DNA from 2 places in the Desulfobaculum xiamenense genome. Region 2 is predicted to be linked to the other one. Evidence: riboswitches for the same ligand, from Rfam matches in the RefSeq annotation. Region 2 holds a riboswitch; the other holds the start of a gene.
What was found. Region 2 has a riboswitch for cobalamin ahead of GGQ74_RS08865 (TonB-dependent receptor). Riboswitches for the same ligand answer to the same signal wherever they lie in the genome.

Region 1 (4,354 bases), on a different contig from region 2:
GTCACGGCCACGAGGAACGACGCGAGTTTCAGCATATCGCCATCCCGGTGTTTGCGGTTCGCGATTCTCCACCCTCGGTTATACGCGCCACGCCGCCGGATGGACAGATTTTTCCGCCCCGCGCGACGGACGCAAAAAGGGCCGGGAGAGCTATGCTCTCCCGGCCCGTACAGTCAGCGGATATTCCGGCGGCGCGTCAGTCGTCGTCACCACCATTGCGCACTGCGAGATCCCGGATGGCGTCCAGCGCCTCGCCGCGCGCTGTGGCCAGACGCTGCCACTTCTTCTTTTCCTTCTTCAGCGCCTCCACGGTCTGGAGCAGATCGCGGATGGTGTGCGCGGGGTAGCCGTGCTTGGCGTACTGCCCCTTGCGCAGCTCCTCGTCGTTGCGCTGGCGCAGCGCCGTGAGCTGTTGGGAATTGAGAATCATGGCATTGCCTCCCCGCAGGTCCACACCGTGCGGATGCGGGCTACGCGCGCACGCAGAAGGAGTTCATGGAGTATTCCTTACGGTCCCGGTACTCCTCCTGCTTGCCCTTGTTCCAACGGTTCACGGGGCGGTAGTAGCCGACCACGCGGGTGTAGACCTCGGTCTCCTCTCCGCAGGTGGGGCAGGAGAAGTGCTCGCCGTAGATGTAGCCGTGGTCCTTGCACACCGAGAAGGTGGGCGTCACCGAGATATAGGGAATCTTGGTGTTGCCCATGGCGCGGATGAGGAAGCTCTTCACGCTCTCCTCGCTGGGCGCGGCCTCGCCGAGGAAGGTGTGGAACACGGTGCCGCCATTGTAGATGGTCTGGAGCTGGTCCTGATGCTCCAGAGCCTCGATGACGTCATCGGTGATGCCCACGGGCAAAAGCGTGGAGTTGGTGTAGTACGGCACGTCGTGGCCGGAGGTCTGGATGTCCTCGTACAGGCTCTTGTCGATCTTGGCGAGGCGGTAGCAGGTCCCTTCGCCGGGGGTCGCTTCGAGGTTGTAGAGGTTGCCGGTTTCCTCCTGGAAATCGACGATAAGCTTGCGCAGGTGCTCCAGCGTGCGACGCATGAGCCGCAGGCCGGACTCGGTCTCGATGCCCTTGCCGAGCAGGTTCAGGCACGCCTCGTGACCGCCGATGACGCCGATGGTGGAGAAGTGGCCCTTGTAGCCATTCTTCAGGTAGCGGCGCGAGAACGGGAACATGCCCGCCTCAAGATTAGCGGTGACCAGCTTGCGCTTGAATTCGAGGGAATCCTTGGCAAGGGTGGCGTACTCGGTGACGAGGTCGAGGAAATCCTCCTCGTTGTTGGCGAGGTAGGCCAGCTTGGGCAGGTTGAGCGTGACCACGCCGATGGAGCCGGTCAGGTCGCCCGCGCCGAAGAGACCGCCGGTCTTCTTGCGGATTTCGCGCAGGTCCATCTGCAGGCGGCAGCACATGGAACGCACGTCCTCGGGATTCAGGTCCGAGTTGATGAAATTCTGGAAGTACGGCGCGCCATAGCGGGCGGTCATCTTGAGCAGCAGCTTGCCAGCCTCGCTCTCCCACGGGAAGTCGTCGGTGACGTTGTAGGTCGGCACCGGGAAGGAGAAGATGCGGCCGTCGGCGTCGCCCTCGAACATGACTTCGAGGAAGGCGCGGTTGATCATCTCCATCTCCTCGGCATACTCGCCGTAGGTGGAGTCGATGAGCTTGCCGCCAAGGATGACGGCCTCGTTGGCCATGTGCTTGGGCGGCACGAAGTCGAAGGTGAAGTTGGTGAACGGGCTCTGCCCGCCCCAGCGCGACGTGGTGTTCAGATTATGCAGGAGCTTCTGCATCTGCTGCTTCACGTCGTGGTACGACAGGTTGTCGTGGCGCACGAAGGGAGCGAGATAGGTGTCCACGTTGTTGAAAGCCTGCGCACCGGCCCACTCGTTCTGGAGCGTACCGAGGAAGTTCACCATCTGTCCGCACACGGCATCGAAATGCTTGGGCGGGGTCGAGGAACAACGGCCCTTGAGGTTGAAGCCCTCCAGCAGCAGGTCGCGAAGGCTCCAGCCGGAGCAGTAGCCCGCAAGACCAAAGGACAGGTCATGCAGGTGGAAATAACCGTGATTATGGGCCTGCCTCACTTCCTCGGGGTACTTCTCCAGCACGTAGCGCGCCTGAACGGAACCGGCCATGTGCAGGATGAGGCCCTGGAAGGAATGGACCATGTTCGAATTCTCGTTCACGCGCCAATCGGACCGGTCGAGATAGCTCTCGATCATCTTGGAGATGTCGATGTAGGCCTGATTCTGGTTCCGCAGCTCGCGACGCTTCTCGCGGTAGATGATGTAGCGCTCAGCCACGCCGTACAGGCGGGCCTCCATGAGCACCTGCTGGACGGTATCCTGCACGTACTCCTGTTCGGGCACCTCGACGCCGTCGGCGTCGATCTTCTCCTGCACCTTGCGGGCGAGGCGCTTGGAAAGCAGCGGGTCCTTGATGCCGCTCGAATTGAGGGCTTTGAGGATTGCACCGGCGATGCGGTCGGTGGACCAGGTTTCAAGACATCCGTCGCGTTTGAGAATCTGTTTGGGCATCGGGTCTCCGCTGACAGCACAAGAGGCACGCAAGGCCGCAAGGGAAGAGTCCGCTGCGGTCACTGCGGCCGAAAAGCCGTCATGCCATGATCTTTGTTCCCGGCGGCACATCCGTGACATGGCCGCGGGCAGGTTGGATGGAAACGATTCCCGTTCGGTTCGGCGGACATGCATCCGCCCCGGACGGGAACGCTTCAGGCTGGGTGGCTGGCTCATTCCACTTCAAAACGCCCCAAAAGGACGTATCGAAGACGGATAAATCACAGCGGCGGAACCGCTCCGGACTCGCACCGGATTCCCTCGCGCGCCCGGTCTGGCGCACCTGAAGTCTTCAAGCAATCGAGTGCGCGGTACTAGCAAAAACCCCCACCCCATTCAAGGCCGAAATGCCGCGATTTTCGGGGATATCCTCGCATAGCGTCGTACCCTCTCCACCCCGCGAGGCAACACTGGCAACGCCTCCCCACCACTTCGTCACCACGCGGACACACCCCGCCAAGGCGTTTTTCTCGCGAAAACGCCCATAGGGCGGATTGGGGGGGGGGCGGGGACGTGAATACTGGCCAACTCACAACTCAGATATACTGGAGGAGTAACCACTTGATGAGATGCATTACAGACGTTTTTGGAAGGCATCGGATTCGAAAGACATCAAAATATACTTAATAACTTTTTAAAAATATCCAAAACGAAAAGATTACTACTTCCGCAATATTAAATGTGTCCCCTACCGTTTAGACACTCAATAATATTATTTTATCCCGTAATACAGGAAACACTGGCCGCATTTCCACAATCTACCGTTGAATTCCAAAAAACAAACCAATCCAAGAGGGTCAAGGTGTTAAGGCTATCGTAGCGTTGATTTTTTCAAGAAGGCTAGAACTAGGAATCCCGTCTGTCGGCAAGCCATGCTCAATTTGAAACAACAAAATCGCACGTTTTGTCGCAGTTCCAAACTTACCATCCACTTCCCCAACAGGATAGCCGAGTTTTTTTAACCCCCTCTGTATTTGCTCCACTAAATATTGCGCAGCTTGAGGCGCAGAGACAGGCTTTTCCTTGGCTACCTTGGGGGTGGAATAGATTGGGCTGGGACTCACGGGAGACTTAGGAGCGGGGCTATAATAGTAGCCCCCAGAGGACGAATAATGGCTTCGATGACTGCTATGGCTCCTGTGACTACTGTGACTTCGATGGCTCCGATGCCCTGCAATCATCAATTTTTGGTCTGGCTGCGCATAGTCTAGAAAAAAAAGACTATCATCTTGCTGATTGGCTGATGAAATGCCCTCAAGATTAGGCGGCCCCGCATACCCTTGTTCTGCATCTACACCTATTGAAGAAGCCAAAATTGCGGCTAGCGCAATTTCTTTCATTTTTCCAGCCTTGATCATAATCTCACCCTAATATTTATTTTATAGCCTGAATTCCCCTGCTATGTTTATCCACACCAGCGAAGAAAATCCCCCCGCATAACTCTTTCTTCATGCAATCTGTGCACATGTCAATATACCTCACTTTCCAATTGCATATTGATTTAACACAATACTGCCAAAGGACTTCATGAACGACGCAAAGCTGGTGGTTGAATATTGACACAGGAATCCCTGTTCTCACGAAATTTTTAACGGCTTCTTTCAGTTCATCTTGATAATCCACTGGATCGACCCATAGGGTTTCAATATTCTTTCTTGCCAAGCCAATCGGCTCCATCCCCATTAGAGCCACACGCCCCACAAAAGGCATATTTTTGGAAACAAAATCTGCCCATTTCTGAAGCCTTGAAACATTGGGGGAGAGAATGACATTTC
Region 2 (4,354 bases):
TTCATCCACGTGTAGTTGGCCCACAGGGTCAGCGGCTCCACAGGGAGGTACTTCACGCCCAGTTCCACGCCGTCGCGAATGGTCTTGTCGTCGTAGTTGGCGTTGGCTCCTGCGCCGCCCATCGCGGTTCCGTCATAGTAGATTTCGTCCTCGTTCTCCACGCGGAAGACGGCGGCGGAGAAGGACAGGTTGTCCAGCGGCTTCAGATGGGTGCCGATCTCGTAGTTCTTCGTGCTCTGGGGCTTGAGGCCGGAGACGGCCTTGCCCAGCTCGTCCACACAGGGCGTGCGGTAGCCCGTGGCGTGGGTGGCGTACACGCTACCCATCTCGCCAAGGGAGTAGACCAGACCGAGGTCGTACACGGTCTTGTTCCACATGCGCTCGACGTCATTGCCCTTGAAGGTGCCTTCGGTGCGGAAGGAGTTGTAGCGTCCGCCGATCTGGAAGGAGAGGTCCTCGGTGAGGGCGAAGGTGCCCTGCATGAAGCCGCCGAGGCTGGTGACGTCGGCGTCGATGGCCGTGGAGGAGCCGCTGGTGCGCTCGTAGCCCGTGCTAAAGCCGTCCACGCCGGCGGTCACGGAATGCTCGCGGCCGAGGAGGTCGAAGGGCAGGGTGTGCGCGGCGGAGAAGTCCACTGTGTCTTCCTCGATCTTGGAGGCGCTATACCAGACGTAGGGATTCTCGCGGTGGCGCAGACCGAGGGTGGTGGCCAGCGTGCCTGCGGAGCCGAAGTCGAAGTCTGCGTTGCCCATCACGCGCTGGTCGCGGGTTTCGCCATGGTCGGTGAGGGAGCTTGCGCCGGTGCGCAGGTCGCGGTCATCGGCGTTGGCGGCGGCAACGCCGCCGGGCATGCCGTATTCGTCCTCGTGGGCCAGAAGGGTCAGGCCGAGGGAGACATTGTCGGAGGGATCGAAGCCGAGGGCCACGGAGAGGTCCTTGCGGTCGAGCTCGTTGTTGTCGCGGTAGCCGTCGGACTCGTGCCACGCGGCGCTGGCGGCGAGGCTCAGGGCGTCCTTGGAGCCGTGCAGGTTCGCGCTCAGATCGCTGGTGGCGTAGGAGCCGTACTGCGCGCGCAGGCTGCCACCGGAGGGCACGCCGCGTCCCTTCTTGGTGATGATGTTGATGACGCCGCCGATGGCGTTGTTGCCGTAGCGCACGCTGCCCGGTCCGCGCACGATCTCGATGCGTTCGATCTGGCTGAGGGCGACGGTGGTCAGGTCGGGCGAGCGCAGGTCCGTGGTGTTCAGGCGATGGCCATCCACGAGCACGAGGACGTTGGTGGGTGCGCCGTCGCCCTGTCCGCGCATGTCGATGGCGGCCCAGGAGTCCGTGCCGAAGTTGTGGCGGGCGGTGAGGCCCTGCTCGCGACCGAGGAGATCGACGAGGTTCTGCGCCGAGGACTTCTCGATGTCCTCGCGGGTGATGACGGTGACGTTTTTCGCGATGTCGCGGATCTGCGTAGCGGAAGAGGTGCCGGTGACGACGTACTCGTCCATCTCGAAGACCGGAGCCTTGGCGGCCTCGGGTTCGGCCGCGTTGGCCGCGAAGGCCGGGAGCTGAAGGAACAGGCAGGCCGCAAGCAGTGCGGCGGGAACGAAGCGCATGAAAAGACCTCCTTCTTCATGCAGGCGAAGAGGAGGCTTCGAGGGGTGTGATATTTTCGGCAGGGGACGCTCAACTCCGGGCATGGCGTACCCGTCATCCCTTGTGCCATGGCTCAGCCTCGAAGCCGTGAACTACACACTCCCGCGGGCTGGTCTCCCGGCTTGGGGATCGTCCTACTCGCCGCGCCTTCCCATCGTAGCGTCCGCCTTCGCGGTGCGCCGTAGACAGTGGCCATTGCGGCTTTCGTCCCCCCTTACGGTTGCGGGCCAGCGCCGGTCTTTCACCGGACTTCCCAATTATCCCCCCAGTGGGGACCCGCGGGAACAGGTGTCGCCGTCCGCAAGCGGATGCGACCCAACAGATGACAAGAGCATGACGCGCCGCAACGTGTCAAGGTTGCGGTGGTTCTTCGGCTGGCAATAGGCGTTGCGATAGCTCGTGGGCCGCGCGGATGGCTTCGTCGTATCGGAAGCTGCGTGCGGCAAAGACGAGGCGCTCGGCGAGGGGGGCCATCTCCGCGCCCCAGTCCTCGGCTTCCACGCGTTCGAGCAGGGGGCGACAGCGTGTGGGTTTGCGCTGCGCAAGCAGCGGAAGAAGCTCCTCGATCATGGCCAGACGCAGCGCGTCGGGGCTGTCGTCCCCTGCGTTGTGTCTGGCGGTTTTTTGCAGGCGTTGTCCGTCGGCGGTGAGGGCTGCGCCCAGCGGCTTTACGCACTCCTCCAGCCGTTCGAGGAGCGGCTTAGGATCGCGTCCGTCGCGCAGGGCCTGCGTCAGGTCGGTCGCGGCGGTGTGGAGTGCAAAGGCTGCCGCGTTTTCCGCGAGCACCGCAAGGGAGGTGGCGAGTCGGCGCGCCTCGCCCATGGTGCCCATGCGGATGGCGTCGCGTAGGCGGTTCATCGTCGTGGCGTGTTCGGAGACGAGCCGCGCGAGCAGGGCGCGGTAGGCTTCGCGATTTCCAGCCGTGCGGCGAATGCCGAGGGCGATGTCCACGCCGGGCAGCACGTCCGGGAGAGCCAGCGTTTCGACGCTGACCACGGGGGCCTGCGGATGCTCTCCATGCGTCGAGGCCGGAGCCCGTAGCGCGTCCTGTGCGCCAGACGGGGGCCGGGGCTGCGCGTGGGCGCACAGCTCCGAAATGGCATCGCGCAGGGCCGTCGGGGTGATGGGCTTGATCAGTACCGCGTCTAGCGCGAGGTCCGGGGCGCGCTGGGCGAGGGCTTCGCGGGGGAAGGCCGTGGCGAGGACGACATGTGGCGGATTGTCGAGTGTCGTGTCGTCGAGGATGGCCCGGGCGGCGTCGATACCGTCCATGCCGGGCATCAGCCAGTCGAGGATGACGATGTCGAAGGGGGTTGGCCCGCCGTCTGCCTTGCGTAGGCTTGCGAGGGCCTCGGTCGCCGTTTCGGCCTGCTGCGTTTCGAGCCCCATGTCTTCGAGCAGATTCGCGAGGATGAGGCGCGCCGTCGGGCTATCATCGACGATGAGCGCCCTGTGTGGGCAGTTCGTGTCGGGCAGTCGTTCCGGGCGTACTGTCGTCGCGCCCGGCAGGAGGGGAATGGTGAAGGTGACGGTGGTGCCGCGCTCTGGCGCGGTGTCCACGCGCATTTCTCCGCCGCAGAGTTCGACGAGCCGCCGCGACAGGGCAAGGCCGATGCCCACCCCGCCGTGCCTGCGCGTGGGGGTCTGGTCACCCTGCGTGAAGGGGGCGAAAAGGCGGGCGGCCTTTTCCTGCGACATGCCGATGCCGGTGTCGCGCACAGAGAATTCCATGAGCACGGACGATTCGTCCGAACGTAGCGTGCGGATGGAGACGACCACCTCGCCCTGCTGCGTGAAGCGGATGGCGTTGTCCGTGATGCTGTCGAGCACCTGCCGCAGTTTCATGGCGTCGCCCACGAGGGACGACGGCAGGTCCGGTGGCGTATCGAAGAGCACGTCGATGGGCTTGTCCTGTGCCTTGCGGGCCAGCGCTTCGCCGAGATGGCGCAGCAGGTCGTTCAGGTCGAAGGGCACGGCGTCCACGGACATGATGCCGCCTTCGAGGCGCGAGAAGTCGAGGATGCTGGTGATGATGTCGAGCAGGGAATGGGATGCCGTGTCGATTTTTTCCAGATAGTCGCGCTGGCGATCGGTGAGCTGCGTGCGGCGGATCAAGTGGCCCATGCCGATGATGGCGTTGAGGGGCGTGCGTATTTCGTGGCTCACATTGGCGAGGAATTCGCTTTTGACCCGAACGGCCTCCTCGGCGGCCGCCTTGGCGATGCGCAGGGCTTCCTCCGTGTTGCGGTGCTCGGCGATTTCGCGCTCCAGCGCGGCGTTGATGTCGCGCAGGTCGTCGGTGCGCTCGCGGACGCGTTCCTCCAGTTCTTCCTGCGAGCGCACGAGGGCGCGGTACGCGCCGTTGAGGCGGTCGACCATGTCGTTGAACGACGTGGCCAACTGCCCGAGTTCATCCTCAGAGGTGACATCGATGGTGCGCGTGAAATCCTGCGTGTCGGCGATCTCGGACATCTGGCGGCTGATTCGTGTCACGGGGCGGATGAAGCTGCGCCCTGCGGCGATGGAGATGCCGACGGCCAGCAGAAAGCCGAGCCCAAGACCGGCGAGCTGGAAGAGGATGATGGCGCGGGCGTGTCCCATGAGCGCGTCTCGCGAGATGAAGGCCGCAATGGTGCCGATGGGGTTCGTTTTGCGCTCGAAGAGGTGTGCCAGGACGAGGAAGGATGTGTTGTCCGCCGTGGCGGAAAAG

Region 1: another riboswitch for cobalamin. It lies ahead of GGQ74_RS04125 (ribonucleoside triphosphate reductase); the one in region 2 lies ahead of GGQ74_RS08865 (TonB-dependent receptor).

Annotation. Positions count from the first base shown of each region.
Region 1 is NZ_JAATJA010000001.1:911,442-915,795, forward strand. It holds gene GGQ74_RS04115 (hypothetical protein) at 1-35, opposite strand, end outside; gene GGQ74_RS04120 (hypothetical protein) at 197-430, opposite strand; gene GGQ74_RS04125 (ribonucleoside triphosphate reductase) at 471-2,540, opposite strand; cobalamin riboswitch at 2,721-2,881, opposite strand; gene GGQ74_RS04130 (peptidoglycan-binding protein) at 3,377-3,937, opposite strand; gene hxsC (His-Xaa-Ser system radical SAM maturase HxsC) at 3,954-4,354, opposite strand, start outside.
Region 2 is NZ_JAATJA010000002.1:217,067-221,420, forward strand. It holds gene GGQ74_RS08865 (TonB-dependent receptor) at 1-1,604, opposite strand, end outside; cobalamin riboswitch at 1,735-1,939, opposite strand; gene GGQ74_RS08870 (ATP-binding protein) at 1,996-4,354, opposite strand, start outside.